DNA from 2 places in the Paenalcaligenes sp. Me131 genome. Region 2 is predicted to be linked to the other one. Evidence: predicted binding sites of a transcription regulator. Region 2 holds the regulator's gene; the other holds the start of a gene.
What was found. Region 2 encodes FliA, which starts transcription of late flagellar genes. Its sites were predicted from a motif close to CTAAAGTTTNNNNNNNNNNNGCCGNTA; they were not measured.
Positions count from the first base shown of each region.

Region 1: ACLPHM_RS05135 (FliC/FljB family flagellin) is a predicted target of FliA. The motif match lies at 5,251-5,277, and genes of this name have one in related genera.

Region 1 covers NZ_JBKQGY010000001.1:1,065,981-1,075,235, forward strand. The annotation lists gene ACLPHM_RS05105 (hypothetical protein) at 1-234, shown strand, start outside; gene ACLPHM_RS05110 (hypothetical protein) at 351-566, shown strand; gene ACLPHM_RS05115 (hypothetical protein) at 766-1,026, shown strand; gene ACLPHM_RS05120 (pyrimidine dimer DNA glycosylase/endonuclease V) at 1,572-1,982, shown strand; gene ACLPHM_RS05125 (NAD(P)/FAD-dependent oxidoreductase) at 2,057-3,100, opposite strand; gene ACLPHM_RS05130 (P-loop NTPase family protein) at 3,262-3,804, shown strand; gene ACLPHM_RS05135 (FliC/FljB family flagellin) at 3,986-5,125, opposite strand; gene ACLPHM_RS05140 (AmiS/UreI family transporter) at 6,053-6,586, opposite strand; gene ACLPHM_RS05145 (hydroxymethylglutaryl-CoA lyase) at 6,840-7,736, opposite strand; gene ACLPHM_RS05150 (tripartite tricarboxylate transporter permease) at 7,738-9,120, opposite strand; gene ACLPHM_RS05155 (hypothetical protein) at 9,133-9,255, opposite strand, start outside.
Region 2 covers NZ_JBKQGY010000001.1:128,593-137,847, reverse strand. The annotation lists gene rplS (50S ribosomal protein L19) at 1-259, opposite strand, end outside; gene ACLPHM_RS00705 (biotin--protein ligase) at 546-824, shown strand; gene ACLPHM_RS00700 (lipoate--protein ligase family protein) at 821-1,600, shown strand; gene ACLPHM_RS00695 (peroxiredoxin) at 1,954-2,595, opposite strand; gene ACLPHM_RS00690 (electron transfer flavoprotein subunit alpha/FixB family protein) at 2,797-3,726, opposite strand; gene ACLPHM_RS00685 (electron transfer flavoprotein subunit beta/FixA family protein) at 3,730-4,479, opposite strand; gene mltB (lytic murein transglycosylase B) at 4,713-5,876, shown strand; gene ACLPHM_RS00675 (RNA polymerase sigma factor FliA) at 5,890-6,651, opposite strand; gene ACLPHM_RS00670 (flagellar protein FlaG) at 6,892-7,311, shown strand; gene fliD (flagellar filament capping protein FliD) at 7,411-8,805, shown strand; gene fliS (flagellar export chaperone FliS) at 8,808-9,227, shown strand.

The DNA.
Region 1 (9,255 bases), 940 kb from region 2:
CGTTACACCACGGCCCCTGCTGATAACACAGTAGAATCACGCTGGGAGGTGTCGGCTGATCAACGCACGCTCATTTACCCCTCTGACGGCAATCAGCTATTTGTTAGCCTACTTACTGCGCCCACCGTTACCATTGAAGCACAAACAGAAAACGGCCAATTATTAATGGCGACGTTTACGACGCAAGGGGCCAACGACGCACTGCAAGACGTGGTCAACGTGTGCGGAGAATAGCGAGGCCACCGTGGCGTAGCGCTTTACCAAAGCCCGCATGACCACACTAGAAGCAGTACGGTATAGTGACACTTTAGTCATCAAGCCCTTATGGCACACAGCACAAAGGAATCACCATGAAAAAAACTCTGTCGGCACTGGCTCTGGTACTACTGTGGGTTCCTGCCGCACACGCTACCGATATACAAGAGGCCTTAGCCAACTGTTCCGCAATGGAAGACGGCACTAAACGCTTAGCTTGTTTTGATCAGCTCGCCAAAGACTTTCAAGAAACCGTGGATGCTGACAACGCTGAAAACAAAACAGACAGCAACGCCTCAGCCAGCAAATAAACAGTACGCCCTACTGTGCACGCATAGCGCTTACTGACTGCGTGTGCACATGGTGTATCGTTAGCCCGTATTACTCATGCGCCAACAATATCACTTTCGCCAGCAAGGCTCTGATGTCTTGATCTGGGACGTCAACAAACTGCTAGCACTTACCCAAGACCTGCCCATCGAAGAACTTCCTCTGGCATAGATTACTGAGTTGGATGAAGCCTATTGGTATGACCTAGGTGGTGATAAGCCCACTTGCCGATCCATCGCTAACCATATGACATTAGTACAAGCCGCTGACCTAGCTTACCCAATTATTGTCTGCCCAGAGGGTAAGGTGATTGATGGTATGCATAGAGCAGTTAAAGCACTGCTGCTTCAACAGCACAGCATCAAAGCATATAGGCTGCCCATACTGCCCGAGCCTGATTATCGCAATGTATCGCCTGACGACTTGCACTACGACGACTAACCTCACCCATTCGTACACACAATAAAAAAGCTGCCTACTAGGCAGCTTTTTCGGTATAGATGCAGTCTCATTTATCTTGTTCTCATCACGCTACGATGCCGTGCTGTATCACTAGGTTTTAGCCATCGCAAGGCATTACAGCATCAGTGTTTTTTTCTGCTGAGTTTCACCATACCCACAAAGGAAAACACCGTCAGCAGAACTACCACATCAAACGCAATGATATGCATCCACAATGACCACCAGCCTGAGGATAGAAACATATTTCCTCCTAATAATGTACAAGTACAATCAATCCATGATTAGAACCTTAGCACCTATATTAAAAACCTTTTTGACAAATCACAATAATTCTCACAAAAACAGTAACAAGAAATTGTAAATATCTCACAAGATTCCAAACAAAGGATAAACAGATAAATTTGTAACAAAAAGAGGAAAAACCATATTATTAAATGAGTAAAAAATAGAACAAAAATACTAATTAATCAAAATAACAAAACCTACCTAGTCTTATCCCCCACTACTATGCCAGGAACAACGCTGTGACCCGTATCAACTGTGTACCCGTAGAAGAGCTAAGCGGCCCTCACTTGGTTGCCGAGTACCGAGAGCTTCCCCGTGTGTTTGCGTTAGCTGAAAAATCCACCAAGCGAACAAAGCTATTACAACCAGAGACTTACACCCTAGGAAAAGGGCATGTGCTCTTCTTTTACACACGACTAGGCTATCTACAAAAACGCCACGCAGCCCTGATTGCTGAGATGAAAAGGCGAGAATACAACCCATCGTTCACAGGAGTAGAGCGAGCGGACTTCCCACTCATACCTGACCATTACTGGAGTGATTGGACGCCAACCGAAGAAGCCCTTGCCATCAATAGGCAGCGCATTCAGGAAAGAGAAAGAGCCTCTTTAGAAAAACAAAATAGTAAAAACAAAGATCAAAACCAATAGCAATAGAAGCTATATAAATATAAAAAATAATAGACCATAAGATATCATTTTTTATAAACCCCTATAGTTAAAAACTAAATACCATCCATTATCTCTTGCGCAGACAAACGTGCTAGATACGGTGACAAAATAATGCCAGGGTGTGCCACCAAGGTGTACAAATTGGTAAGGTTTGATAGTTTCTTTCTATAAGGCATACCGCCCTTTACTAGAGGGCGTCTCGCCCCGGCCATACCGCGCAGCTCCAGACTAGGGGCAGGAGTTAGTAGCTGCTGCAATCGTGTTTTAACCGTTTGCACCAATGCCTCTAAACCTGCCTCCCCTTCTTCTGGGTAATCTGTTGCAATGACAATACCGCCCTGCAAATCAGGTCTAAGTTCTAGATCGTTGGCACAGACTAAGTGGCGTACAACTGCATCATCCGTTTGCCACCGCATTAAGAACGCAGGCGCCTCATACACTGGTGCATCTACACCCACATCACTTAGCAATGTCTTGACCGCAACCCCATTGGCGAGCACCACAGCCTGAGCCGATATGTCGCCCTGAGTGGTAGTAACACCCAGAACAGTATCCCCTTGTACCAGCAAACGCTCTACAACCGTGTTGTAGCGCACCTCCGCCCCCAAACCCTTAGCTGCATCCAAAAGCTGCTGAGTCAGCATAATAGGCTCTATCGCAAAGTCATCAGGTGCCCACGCGGCATACCGAGGCGGCGTCGTGAGACTAGGCTCTAACTGACGAATAGCCGCCTGATCCATGAGTGACATGCTGACCCCCACCGCTTGCTGCTCCGCCACAAGTTGGTGAGTTTCTTCATCGTTCTCACCCCAGACCAGCGCTCCATATGCTGCATAGGGCAATGTGCCTAGCTCTTTTTCCAATGCTGAAAACTCACGCAAGGCTGTCTGTTTGAGCGCAAAAGCCTGAGGAGCCTCACTAGGCAACACGCTGGCAGTTCCTACCCAGCCATAAGACCACTGCGTGGCACCTTTGGCAGGCTCGGCATGCTGCTCTAGCACCAGTACCTTCGCACCCGCTTTGGCCAGATTCCACGCTATACAAGCCCCCATAATCCCGCCACCTACCACCACAACTTTTGGAGCTGGATGTATCATGCTATGTATTCCTTTGCAGTCATCATTAACGATCTGGCTGGCATTCTAAAAAGCCTGCCGAATCCGGTCAACGCTCTTTAGATAACGCTCACGCTTATCTACTGCCGGCCCTCGTAGTTTGTTCATACGCTCACAACCATTCGCTGCTTTTTACTGCTTTCATGACTCTTGCTCAGCTTGGCCCTCGTATCTGCATCATAGGCCCTTCAAACAGCGGAAAGTCTACGTTAGCTGCCGCCATCAGCCAGCAACAGCATATCCCGCTGACACACCTGGATCAGTTGTATCATCAACCTCATAGCAACTGGGTACCTAGACCCACCCACGAGTTTCTAGCCTTGCACGATGCAGCCATAGAAGCAGACCGCTGGATCATGGAAGGTAATTACTCAGTCAGCATGCCACAACGCTTAGATCGCGCCACGGGGATCATTGTGATGGAGATTTCTACGGCGCTAAGTCTAACTAGATACCTACGCCGCTGCTTGTTTGAACCCGGACATATAGGCTCGTTAGAGGGCTCTCAAGACAGTATCAAGTGGAGCATGATTAAGCATCTACTGATTGCCACGCCTAAAAATAGAAAGCGTTACCAGCAACTTTATCTGGATTGGAATGGGCCTAAAGTGTTGCTTAATGGTGCACGCGATTTGCAGCGCATTTATAAAGAATGGAGGCTGATCCGCCCTGCTCGTTCGGCGTAACTTTTTACGCCTCCTCAAACTCATCACTCATCATCTGCTTGCTACTACGCTAAGCGAAACACCACACCGTCTTTGCCTGCGGGCGAATCCCGAATACAAAAAAGCCTCCAAGAAACCTTGGAGGCTTTTTACTGCTGGGCAACCGAAGTTGCCCATCTGATCTGCATTGCTATCGTTAAGATTAACGCAGCAAGGACAGAACAGTTTGTGGAACTTGGTTAGCTTGAGCCAACACAGAAGTACCAGCTTGTTGCAGAATCTGTGCACGTGTCATGTTGGACACTTCAACAGCATAGTCAGCATCTTCGATACGTGAACGTGCTGCGGACAAGTTGTTCACAGTGTTGTTCAGGTTAGCGATAGTGGACTGGAAGCGGTTTTGTACAGCACCCAGCTCTGAACGCAGTGAGTCTACTTGCTGCAATGCATTATCCAACGCAGCCAAAGGATCTGTTGTTTTAGTTACAACATCAGCCTCATCGGTAACAATATTCGTAGCTTTAGCACCAATAGAAACGACTGCTGTTGGTTTTTCAGCCGGCACATAACCCGTATCACCAACATTACCAACTGCAGGTTTACCATCAGTCACTTTAGCAGTCGCATGGTGCCACTCATTATCAACTTTGATGTATAAATTCCCTTTAGCATCGGCCTTGATATCTGATGCGTCCAGATCATCTACATCCTTTCCACCTTTCTGGATCTTGATATCAGCATCATCTACATCTACAGCAGGAGACTGTTTATCTTTGAGACCGTGAGCTTGGTCGATCTCTGTGTCCAGTACAGTGCTACGTACACTAAAAGTGCCCAGCTTTAAAGTCGAGCTATCAATCTGCTTTAAATTGATATCAATTTTCTCACCATCATGAGCACCAACTTGTACAGTCAAGGTGTCATCTTTTGCCAGAACTTTCACACCGTTAAACTGAGTTTGCTCAGATACACGGTTGATTTCGTTCAAACGCTCACCAATTTCAGCTTGGATAGAAGCCAAGTCTGTATCAGAGTTCGAACCTGTAGTTGCTTGAACTGTCAGTGTACGGATACGCTGCAAGTTTTCGTTGATTTCGTTCAACGCGCCTTCTGTTGTCTGCGCAACGGAAATACCGTCGTTAGCGTTACGAGCAGCTTGTGTCAGACCATTGATGTTGGCTGTGAAACGGTTAGCGATGGCTTGACCAGCAGCGTCGTCTTTTGCGCTGTTGATACGCAGACCGGAGGACAAACGCTCAATAGCGGTGCCCAGGGAGTTTTGGGATTTGGTCAGGTTGTTCTGAGAAACCAGCGCCAAGTAGTTAGTATTAATAACAGACATGAATGACTCCTGTTTGAGGAAAATTGCAGCACTTAACTGCTAGTTAATCAGGAAAGCCCTGTTTAGGTAGCGCCTTAACCATCACGGTAGTGGTGGGTGCTGCGCTATTTCCTGTATTAACTTGTTTACGACATACATCACTAAAGCTTTAGGGGGCATCACAAAATTTTTCTGCTCCCATCACGTGATCAACCTGTTAAAACCCAGCCTGAGCACGTTGCTGTTGTGATAACGGCAGCCGTTTTTTTTTCTTAAGTGCTGCTGACAAATTCCTAGCCACTTTAGGATTTTTCCTACGTCTAGGCCCTCTGTTCTGGGAAGACCGATGCTATTGCCATATTCATCGCACACGCTGGGGACTGCAGGAATACTTTTTGTGATTTGACCACCAAATCAAAAAAGTTTCCTCTCCGTCCCCCGATGATGCTGATACTGATAGGTTTACTGCCCTTTCTTGAGAATGACCCTCTCTGTATGTGTCGCTACATATAGGCTTACTAACGTCGAGATCTGGGCATTCTTGCGTGAGGCCCTATGCAGCACTACGCAATGGGGCTTTCCATCAGCGCTAACTAAGGGAGTCAACAGTTGCAACGCACTCCCCTTCCTCATGTTTCTACTACAGAAATACACTTAACCCCCAGTAGCGACCTATCTAAAGCTCGTGGCAAGCTATGAAGGGAAGGCGGAGGGAAGTATTTTTTTATTTGGTGTACAAATTAAAAAATACTTTCGCAGCCTAAGGCTACGGCAGACAGTCGTTGATAAGCGGGCTTTCACTCTCAATATAGACGACTTCATCATGCTATGGAGAGCCTATGACAGCAGATCTCCCACCCCGATGATCTGCTACATGAACAACGTAAAAACAAACGGGGAAGTCGATTCTCTCAACTTCCCCTCGTAGCCAACCTGAACACCCTACCCTTAAATAATGCCCCAAAAGTTCAACAACGCCGGCATCAACGCCGTCGTAATCCCTTGCGCTGCCGTCACCACACCCGTCAGCCTACCTATAGGCAACTGGCACACTAACAGCAAAAAGAACATAAACCACAGCACTGACCATGCCAACCAGCTAAACACCATCCAATACTCAAAACCCGTCACCGCCGACAAGAAAGTCAAAATGGCCACGGGTATACCAATAAACGGCACCAACAAACAGAACCAACCAAAGGCCTTACCATCTGCCCCCGTAAACGCATTGATGGCCAACCAAATATAGGTCAGCACAAACAACCCGGAATACGCAGCCGGTGCCAGACTATCCCCCGTGGTGGTCGAACGCACCACCATGACTGTCAGCAACACCACACCCATAACGCCAGTAAATAAATTCACCACGGCGGCATCTTTAATGCCTATATGTTTGTTCGTATCCGTGGCGTAACTGTTATAGATTCGTACACCGTTCACGAACAACGTAATGCCTACAAATACTAAATAGAATTGCAGCATGGCAGCATCCTTAAGGTCTTTATTGCTGGTTAATGTAAATACGTCTGCCTCAACACCAAGGTTTGGGTAAAGCATGTGCCCTGCGGTGAAACCGCGACTTCCTCATTTCGGCATGATGCTACGAGCAAAATCACTCTTTCGGTATAAGGGATTCCCTTGGCTGCCTATCAGCATTCACAGATTGACTTTTACCAACAAAAAAAGCCCACAACATGGTTGTGGGCCCTTCTGGTACTGCAAACAGAATATAGACTTATACGGAGCAGGTTGCCTGTACAAATCGGGACTGGTTTTGACGATTCAACACTTGGCTAATGTACTGCCCTGCTCTGAGCATAGCTTCTTTGTTAACGCCGGTTTGTAAACCCAAACCGTCTAACAAATACACTACGTCTTCAGTCGCTACGTTACCGGATGCGCCTTTGGCATACGGACAGCCGCCCAAACCTGCTACCGACGCATCAAAGCTGCGCAAACCTAGGTCTAGCGACGCATAGATGTTCGCAATCGCCATACCGTACGTGTCGTGGTAGTGACCCGCTAAGGCCGCAACAGGAATCATATCAATACAGTGCTTCAACACGGTACGAATACGTTCTGGCGTACCCGTACCGATGGTGTCACCTAAGGACACTTCGTAGCAGCCCATGTCGTACAGCTTTTTAGCCACGTAAGCGACTTTGGCTGGATCGGTTGGACCATCGTAAGGGCAGTCCACAATGGTAGACACATAGCCACGCACTTTGATGCCCAGCTCTTTGGCTTGTGCAGCGATATCTGCAAAGCGCGCCAAGCTGTCTTCAATGGTGCTGTTGATGTTCTTTTGTACAAAGCTTTCGGAAGCCGCGGTAAAGATAGATACCTCTTTACACTGTACGGCTACCGCTGCTTCAAAGCCTTTTTGATTGGGTGTGAGCAAGCTGAAGTCTATACCTTCAGGTTTTACCAACCTTTGGTATAGCTCATCGCTTTGCGCCATTTGCGGCACCCATTTAGGCGACACACACGCGCCCACTTCTATAGCTGGAAAACCGCACTCTACTAGATGCTCTAGAAAAGTCAGTCGTTGTTCCAAGGTGATGACGGCTTTCTCGTTTTGCAAGCCGTCTCTCGCGCCCACTTCAGTGAGTCTAACGTATGTATCGCTCATCTCATCCTACCAATGCCAATAAAGCCGGAACGGTCAAAATCGCCATGTAGTACCCCATGAACTGGCAGCCCGTATTAAAGCCAAAATGGCGTGATAGCATGCCGCCCACAAGACCCATGGTCAGAATAACCAACAGTCCTAGAATACCACCTTCCCACAGGCTGATGACCACAATCAGGCCAACAAAGGTGGCAATAATGGCTTCATGACTAATGCGTCTGGACACGAACAACGCTGCACGACGGGCATAGTTCATGGCAAAGGGATAAGCCACAATCGCCGCAATCAACACGGACAACATGCCGTAGCCTAGGAATTCCCATTGGCTTAACAAGTTGTGCAAGTTAAACGGCTCTACACCATCACCGCCAACGGTGTATACCGGTGGTGCGTTAAACAAGGGCGCTGCAGGGCCAGCCGCTACTGGGCTCAGAGGCAAACCGAAGGCCACTAGAGGAATCAGTGCTTCAGCAATGTAGGTAGACTCTGTCACACCGTTTTTAACGGCCAAACTAGTAGTCAAACGTTGGTAGATTTGTTTGAAGCGCGATGCCACAAACTCACCCAATGCTACGGTCATGGCCACAGGGCTGAACACAAAGGTCGCGCTGGAAATTACCGAGGTAATACCTGTCCATTTGAGTTGCTGTTTATCCAGCACTTTGAATGGGCTTGGGAAGTAACCATTCCAGCTTTTCAGCTCTGGAGCAATAGACAACTGATTTACGCGATCACGACGCATGTGTTTTTTACCTTGAGGTGAAAACACAGTGAACAAATCCGCAATCAGTGGGCCAATCGCAATACCCAAGAAGTAGCTTACCGACAGTTTAACGTCGAATTTTGCAGTGAAACTTTGTAGTGCAATGATCAAGCACACAAAAGGAATCAACAGCATGGTGGAGGCAATTTTACCTGGCGAGAACCATGTAATCAGAATGGCTGCAAAGGCAAAAATCCACGGTGCAAACTTCGTGATGGTGCCACCAAAAGGTGCCAACAAGGAAGCAAACAACATCGCGCTAGGTACAGCGATGAAGGCCGAAATAATCGCCCCGGAAATCATCTTACGCAACGCAATGTGTGGAGCACCCAACTGACGCATAGCATTGGCATCCGATACCAACGGTGTTGCCAAGGTATCGCCTGGAATCCCCAGCAATGCGGTAGGAATCGCATGCGTCATGTGCTTGGCAATGGCTGCCGACATCCAGAAGGTAAACACACCCACAGGAGGCGCACCCAGCAAAATCACCAACAAGGTGAGTGGCGCTAAGGTGGTGGTTTCATCCGTACCAGAAATTAAACCGATGGCTGAAAACAGCACCGCCCCTGCCAAACCAAAGGCAAAGGCATAGAGAAACTGCTCAATAAAAACTTCCATGTAAGCCTCCTATTATTGTTCTTTTTGTTTTTGCAGAAACGCGTCGTAGAGATTGAGCTCTTTTAGCTCACGTTTGACGGACTCAGGTACCTGCGTCACATCACCTAACTCTCTACCCTCTTCTTTCCACTGCGC
Region 2 (9,255 bases):
TTGCTACTTGTGGGGAGTACAACTGGAATGTACGTTCCACAGCTTCGCCGGAAGAGATTTTACGCACGATGAAAGAAGAGTTCAGACCACGGTTACGGCGAGCAATAACTACACCTTCGTAAGCCTGTACACGTTTACGTGTACCTTCAACAACGTTTACGTTTACGACAACGGTATCGCCAGGAGCGAACTCAGGCAATGCTTGGCCGTTTGTCAGGCGTTGGATTTCTTCCTGTTCCAGGATTTCGATAAGATTCACAATAAGCTCCAAAGCATCTTGACTGGGTATTGTTTGCCATTTTCAAGTCTATTTTTACGTTTATAGACCTAATTACCCATCAGAGGATGAACTCGGCATTTTAGCACCCATCTTAAAAAAAATCCTTATTTTCAAGGCCAAACGTAGCATATCCCCCTAAAACCCACAAAATTTAGCTAGCATACAACTTGGCGTAGAACACGGCTCTCAGGGAGCAGCTGTTGTACGTACGTCTGGCAATGCACTGTGCCAGCGCATACTGTCTCGTTTACTCAGGAACATACACATGAAGCATGGTGAATATAAAGTCCCCGGTGGAAAACTGGTGGTTATAGACTTTGAGGTTCACGATAATCAGCTGGCTAAGGTACAACTTAGCGGTGATTTCTTTCTGGAGCCTCCCGAAGCCCTGGATCGCATCAACCATGCCTTAACGGGCTTAGCCGCTACCAGTGATGCCGCTACTATCGAGGCAGCCGTTGAGCAGTCGTTACCCGCAGAGGCTCAGCTCTTTGGTTTTGATGCCGCTGCTGTGGCCGTCGTTGTAGGGAGAGCCCTAGCATGAGCACCCGCACCGAATGGAATCACTACCGCTGGCAGTTAATTCACGACCTGCCACAAGACCCTGCCCTGCACATGGCACTGGATGAAATCTTGACCGATGATGTAGGTACAGGAAAACGCCCCCCATTATTGCGTATTTGGGAATGGGCCTCATCCACAGTAATTATTGGCCGCTTTCAATCACTAAAAAACGAGGTGGACCCCGACGGGGCAGCACGCCACGATATTTCTGTGGTACGTCGTATTAGTGGTGGTGGCGCTATGTTTCTTGAGCCTGGCAATGGTATTACCTACTCTATTTGTGCACCTGACCCATTGGTACACGGCATGAGTTTTCAGGAATCCTACGCTCTGATGGATAGCTGGGTAGTAGAAACGTTGAAAACACTGGGTATAGATGCGTGGTATCAGCCATTAAATGACATCACCAGCAGCAAGGGCAAGATTGGTGGCGCGGCTCAGGCCAGACGCTCTAAAGCGGTACTACACCACACTATGCTGGCTTACGATATTAACGCCGACAAAATGCTGGATGTACTGCGCATTGGCAAAGAAAAACTATCGGACAAAGGCACGACTAGCGCCAAAAAACGCGTGGACCCCTTACGCAGCCAAACCGGACTGGAACGTGAAGCCATTATTAACTGCATGATAGAGCAGTTCAGAAAACTCGCCCCATTGGAAGAAGTATCACTGGATGCCGACACACTACACCGTGCCGAACAACTGGCTGATCAAAAATTCCGTACGCCTGAGTGGACAGCATTAGTACCCTAACGGCTTATAGACCGCTATACGCACCTAGCCACATCAAACCGGGAATAGAGACACCCCACAAAGCAACCAAGCAAACATCCAGTATTTTGGAATTGCGCTGGGAACGCTTAGCGGTCAAATAACAGTTTTTCTTTACAGGAAAAGAAGTCTCTAAGACTGTAGAACGCATATGGGATGACACGCTGTGACTCTGTTGTTCTCTATACGTAGTGAAAGACATAACGCACCTCAATTAACTGTTTAATTATACAGTACTGTATAGATTAACAGCAAAAAGCGCAAGTATAAAAAAACCCTCTGTGGCGTATAGCACCACAGAGGGTTGAACTGCGTAGCAAGCAAGCGTCTACGTATTACTTATTAGGCTGCGGGGTAATACGCAAGTAAGGACGTACTTCGGTATAGCCTTTAGGAAACTTCTGCTTAATCACTTCTGGGTCTTTCAGTGATGGCACGATGATCACATCTTGGCCATCTTCCCAGTTCACTGGCGTAGCCACACTGTGACTGTCTGTCAGTTGCAAGGAATCAATCACACGCAGAATTTCGTTGAAATTGCGGCCTGTGCTGGCTGGGTAAGTAATAGTCAAACGTACTTTTTTGGCCGGATCAATAATGAACACAGAACGCACAGTCACAGTGGTGCTGGCGTTAGGATGAATCATGTCGTACAGCTCGGAAACTTTACGGTCTTCGTCAGCCAGAATAGGGAAATTCACCGTCGTTTTCTGAGTATCGTTAATGTCAGCAATCCACTCTTTGTGTGAGTCATTGCCATCCACCGATACGGCGATCACTTTTACACCGCGCTTGGCAAACTCATCAGCCAGCTTAGCGGTGTAACCCAACTCGGTCGTGCAAACCGGTGTGAAGTCAGCAGGGTGAGAAAACAAAACGCCCCAGCTATCGCCAAGGAACTCATGGAAACGAATCTTGCCAGCGGAAGATTCCTGTTCAAAATCAGGGGCAATGTCACCCAAACGCAATGTAGCCATAAATCACTCCTTGGTCATCTTCATGCATCTATGAATAAGCCGCCTGACAGCGGCTTAGAATGAATATATTCTCCCAGCATTAAAAAGCACTTACAAATAACTAGTAGAAATAAACTTATAGTGGCATTGTTTGCTGCAAAAACAAAAAAGCCCCACATAACTCGTGGGGCTTTTTCTACTGCGTAAAGCGAAACAACACCATTACAGTGCAGATTCTAACTCAGGCAGTACGGTGAACAAATCTGCCACCAGACCGTAGTCTGCCACACCAAAAATCGGTGCTTCAGCATCTTTATTAACTGCCACGATGACTTTGGAGTCTTTCATGCCAGCCAAGTGCTGAATCGCGCCAGACACACCAAAGGCCACGTACAACTGCGGAGCAACGATCTTACCTGTTTGACCCACTTGCCAGTCGTTAGGAGCGTAACCCGCATCAACTGCTGCACGAGATGCACCAATCGCAGCACCCAGCTTGTCAGCCAAAGGCTCTAGCAGTTTAAAGTTGTCGGCACTACCCATACCACGACCACCCGTCACCACGATGGATGCGGCAGTCAGTTCAGGTCTGTCGCTCTTCGCTACTTCACGGCCCACAAATTGTGACTTACCGGAATTAGCCGCAGCACCAACGCTTTCAACAGAGGCAGAACCGCCTTCGGCTGCTTGAGGATCAAATGCGGTAGTACGCACTGTAATCACTTTTTTAGCATCCAAAGACTGCACTGTAGCAATCGCGTTACCTGCGTAGATTGGACGCTTGAACGTATCAGCGGACTCTACAGCGATGATATCGGACACCTGAGCCACATCCAGTTTAGCCGCTACGCGAGGCGCAACGTTTTTACCGGAAGACGTAGCTGGGAACAGAATGTGGCTGTAATCACCAGCCACTGCCAGCACTTGTGCGGCTACGTTTTCAGCCAAGCCATCTGTCAAGCTAGCATCGTCAGCCAACAGCACTTTGCTTACGCCAGCTACTTTAGCAGCGCTATCTGCAGCGGCTTTAGCATTGTGACCGGCTACCAAAACGTGGATATCACCACCAATCTTAGCTGCTGCTGCAACCGTATTCAGAGTCGCAACGTTCAAGCTTTCGTTGTTGTGTTCTGCAATTACAAGAATAGCCATGACTTAGATCACCTTTGCTTCGTTTTTCAGTTTTTCAACCAAGGCAGCTACATCTGCCACGATCACCCCTGCAGCACGTGCAGGTGGTTCGCTGACTTGCAGTGTCTTCAAGCGCGGGCTCACATCAACCCCAACGTCTTCAGGCTTGATGGTTTCCAAAGGCTTTTTCTTCGCTTTCATGATGTTTGGCAGCGTGACATAACGCGGCTCATTCAAGCGCAAATCGGTAGTGATAACAGCAGGCAGAGTCAGTTTCAGCGTTTCCAGACCGCCATCTACTTCACGCGTTACCTGTACGGAATCAGCTGCCAGCTCTACTTTGCTTGCAAAGGTAGCTTGTGGCCAATCCAACAAAGCAGCCAGCATCTGGCCTGTTTGGTTAGCGTCGTCGTCAATCGCTTGTTTGCCTAGAATCACCAACTGTGGCTGCTCTTTATCCACCACTGCTTTCAACAGTTTGGATACGGCCAAAGGCTGCAGTTCAGCATCGGTTTCAACCAAGATAGCGCGATCTGCACCAATGGCCATCGCTGTACGCAAGGTTTCTTGGCAAGCTGTCACACCGCATGACACTGCAATCACTTCACTGACCACGCCTTGTTCTCTCAGACGTACAGCCTCTTCAACAGCAATCTCGTCAAAGGGGTTCATCGACATTTTGACGTTAGCGATATCTACATCGCTTTGATCAGATTTCACGCGTACTTTTACATTGTAATCAACGACGCGCTTCACGGGTACCAAGACTTTCATCCGGTTATCTCCAAAACACTTTTAAACAAATTTCAATGGCACTCATAGTTTGAGTGATTGCAAATCACCATACCCAACCTATCACTATACCTAAATCTGCAGCGCTTATACTGCAAAATTATCACAATGACTGCAGTTTTACTCACAATGTCAGTACCGAACTTTTACGGTTTCGACATATACAGTCGTCACGCAAAACCAGTAACATAGTGGGTCTTGAAGGAACCGCCATCATGCCTATCGCCGTGACTATTCTACGAAGCTGCCTATTACTCGCCCTGTTAACGGGCTGTGCCTCACCGCACTCCACTCCTGCAACCGATACTGCTGCTACGCCCTCTAGCGTGAGCGCCCCCGCCTCCCCCGTTACCACGGTGAACTCGGATCATCGCGAGCTCGTTATTTATGAAGATTTAAATGCGGGGAGCTCCAGCGCTGCCAGACGCCAACCGCCAGTACGCGCCGACGGCACACTGCAGCCTTGGGCTTTAGAGTGGGCGCAAGCACTAGAGGCCCAGCGTCAAATCCCTGTTGCCTTGACCACTTCTCTCTTGCAACAGGCCAAATACAATGCCACCGCAGCCAAACTGATGGCGCCTAGCAAAGGTCGCATCAAAAAAAGCTGGGTCACCTACCGCAATCGCTTTGTAGAGCCTATTCGCATACGTGAAGGCGTCACATTCTGGCGCAACCATGCCGAAACCTTGGCCAAAGCCGAACAACAATACGGTGTGCCTGCTTCTATATTAGTTGCCATCATTGGTGTAGAAACGCTGTATGGTAAATACACGGGCGACTTCAATGTGCTGGAAGTGCTGAGCACCTTAGGCTTTAGCTACCCCGACGATAGCCGTCCAGAACGCGGCGAGCTTTTCCGCAATCAACTGGCAGACCTAATTTACCTACACCAAGCCGGTATATTGGATGCCAGCACTGTTGAGGGGTCGTTTGCCGGTGCAATGGGCTTGCCACAATTTATGCCGGGCAGTTTGCTGCGTTACGCCAAAGATGGTGATAACAACGGCAACATTAATTTGCACGATTCTATTGCTGATGTCAGCGCCTCTATTGCCAACTTTTTGTTAGAACACGGCTGGGTGGTAGGCCAACCTGCCTTTTTAGATGTAGCGCTACCCGCACAACCAGATAGCTTGGTAACAGGCGGACTAGAAGCCACGCTGAACTGGAACACGCTCTACCCTAACCAACCAGCCCCTGGCGCACTGGCATCTGTACCGTTGGGTATTGTGAATTTGGTGGATGAGCCTCGCGGAACCGTTGAGTACCGCGTTGCCACCCCTAGCTTCTTTTCCATTACCCACTACAACCGCAGCTACTTTTATGCAGCGTCTGTAGTAGAGTTGGCTAACGCCTTAGAAGCGGCCATGAAGAAATAGTAATGCGACCGCATTACAGCAATGCGGAGTACTCCACACTACCGGGGGAGTACTCCCATTGCTCTCGCGATAGCGCCGCACGAATGCGGGCAATAGCCTGACTGCGCAATTGCGACACCCTACCCTCAGTGACTTCCATCACCATCGCTATTTCTTTTTGATTCAGGTCTTGCTCGAACTGCAACGACAACAGTAGTTTTTCGCGTTCTGGTAACTGATCAATAGCCGATATCAACGCACCACGTAACGCTTGCGACTCTAGCTGTGACAGCGGGTTTTCCAAAGGTGAAGACGGCTTTGCGCCCCCCGAAAGAAACTCTAAGGCGTCGCCCGTTCCTTCTTCGCGTCGTGCTAAGTCCTCGTAGTGCAACACTTGCACGCCGCTGGCTTCTTCTAGCAGTTGGTAATACTGATCGATAGTGAGATCTAACTGCTCTGCGATTTCAGACTCTAGTGGCTCGCGCATTAACTGCTGGCGCAGTACAGTGACGGCATTATCAATTTGGCGTGCTTTGGTACGCACACTACGAGGCAACCAGTCTTGGCTGCGTAACTCATCGACCATAGCGCCGCGTATACGGGTCACAGCATAAGTCTCAAACTGAGCCTCTACCATCACTTGATAACGCCTAACGGCATCCAGCAAGCCGATCATACCGGCCTGGATAAGATCATCCAGCTCTACGCTGGACGGCAGACGCGACACGAGCAGAAGCGCCTGTCGTCTTACGAGCGGCGCATACTTCTCGATCAAAGCGTTTTCTGATGCGGTCATGTGTGATAGATCCGGGAATGCTTACACATAATTTAGCTATTCTCAGGCCTACACCACATTTGAGGTCTATGAATCAAGCGCAGATTTTCACGCCTATTCGCATCATTAGCTCTGCCATTGCCCTTTAAGGGCCGCTAAAGATTCTTCGCTGTGATCCGTTAAGCCCTATAGATTCCTTATACCTTTACTGGCAGCCCTCATGCTTGCCCTGTGCTAACCGTCCCGGATCGGAGACATCGCATGATCAACCCTACAGGACACACCTTATCGCTTTCCTCAACGGCGTTAACTTCCGCTCAGCAAAGTCTGGAGTCGGATGCCGTGACAGAGGTTGATGCAGCGGTCACCGTGACTGAATCAGCAGCCACCGAGAAATCCACGGCTGATAAACACCCTACTCCTTTTGGCAAACCTACTGCTTATGAGTCTGAGTGGGAGAAAAGCACACTCGATAAAGCGTTAGAAACGCTGAATCAAGATATGCAGGCATGGTCTACGGGCTTGCGCTTTGACATAGACCCTGACACGCAGCGCATCGTGCTCTCTATCGTGGACAACGACAGTGGTGAAGTGATTCGCACAGTCCCCTCTGAAGCAGTCATGGCAGTCGCCAAAATGATTGCTCAATTCCAAGGCAAAGGCATCAGCACTACGGCATAAATGGTAGCGAAACCATTGATCTAAGGAACTTTAGGCACGCTAACAGTCGCTTTGTAAACAGACTGACTCAGGCACAATACAGAACAAGGAGCTCGATTCATGGCAATTTCATCCGTTGGTGTAGGCTCAGGCCTACCGGTAGACAAAATTCTGGCTGACCTGCGCAAGGTAGAAAACCAGTCACTAGCGCTTATTCAGAACCGTAAAACGGCGGCTGAAGCACGCCTATCTGGCTACAGCGTATTAAAAGGCTCCTTAGATAGTTTGCAAGGCGCAGGTAAAAAGCTGGCTGATCCTGATGTTTTCAGCGCATTCAAATTTACCGCCTCTAATGATGCTGTCACAGCAAAAGCAAACAGTAACGCCATTCCAGGCTCCTACGAAATAGAGATCAAAAACCTCGCTACTTCCCAACGCCTTACCAAAACGGATGATCGCGAGAGAGTACTTAGTGATCAAGAAGGCGGCAAGATTAGTGTCACCATGGAAAATGGCGACACACACGAAGTAGACTTAGCCGGTTTTGACAACACCATGGAAGGCATGGTGAAGGCCATCAACAGCGACCCCAAACTGGGCATTAGCGCTACGATGATTAATGCGGGTGACGGCCAAACCCATCTGGTCATTAGTTCTACCAAAACCGGTGTAGGTAACGCCGTTAGCAAAATTGAAGTCAAAGACAACGAACAACTAAACGACTTTCTAGGTTTTGACGCGGATAACAACACTAACTCTTACATCGAGCGAAAAGCCCAAAACGCTGAGCTCACGATTGATGGCATCGAGATCACCAGCCAGAGCAATACGGTTGAAAATGCGGTAGAGGGTGTGACCCTTACGCTAAACCAAACCACTGCTGGTAGCGAAAATGGCAAACTTACCCGTCTTGCCTTATCGCGTGATGACGCTGCCACCAACAAAACCATCCAAGAGTTTGTGACTGCCTACAACAATGTCATCAGTACCATTGCGTCACAAACCAAATACGACCTGGATGCCCAGCAAGGTAGCGCCTTAACCGGTGAAGCACTGCCTCGACGTATTCAATCTGATATACGTAATGCCATTAGCCACAACCTCAGTACCGGTGAAGTGCGCAACCTGTCGCAAGCGGGGATCACCATCAACCTCAGCACAGGTATGATGGAGGTAGACCAGAAGAAACTGGATGCCGCCCTAAAAGATAACAGCCAGGATCTCGCTCGCCTGTTCTCAGGCAAAGAGGGTATTGGGCAGCGTCTGGTAGACAGCACCGAAACCTACTTAAAGAAAAAAGACGGTTTGCTCGCTGTCACCAATGACAACATCACCAAAAGCATCAAAGATATTGATAAACAAATGAAAGTTGCTGAGGCTCGCATCGAAACCACGATGGAAGCCTATAGAAAGCAATTCTCCAACTTGGACAAAATGATGAGCCAAATGGGCGGCATCAGCGACTACCTCAGCCAGCAGTTGTCCATGCTTGGCAATATGAACGACAAGAAATAGTTATGACTTACGCCCCCACTAGACGCGGCTACGGCCAACGCTCGGTACAGACCTATGCCAATATAGGTCTGGAAACAGAAGTTCTTAGCGCTTCCCCAGAACGCCTGATCACTTTATTGTTTCAGGGGGCTAGAGCCGCCATACTTCAAGCCAAACTGCATTTTGAGAAAAACAACATTGCCGAACGAGGCAAGGCTATTTCTAAAGCTATAGACATTGTTGACAGCGGCTTAAAAACGGCCGTAAACACCGAAAAAGGTGGTGAGGTTGCACAAAACCTCATCGCTGCTTACGACATTATTCTGCACCATTTACTACGTGCAAACTTGGATGCTGACCGCACCAAACTCGATACCGCTGACAAGCTACTAGAAGAGCTTGGGCAAGCTTGGGTTACCGCTGTTGATCCACAACGCGCCTAAAGAGGCTACCCCTCTGTTGACAGGCACT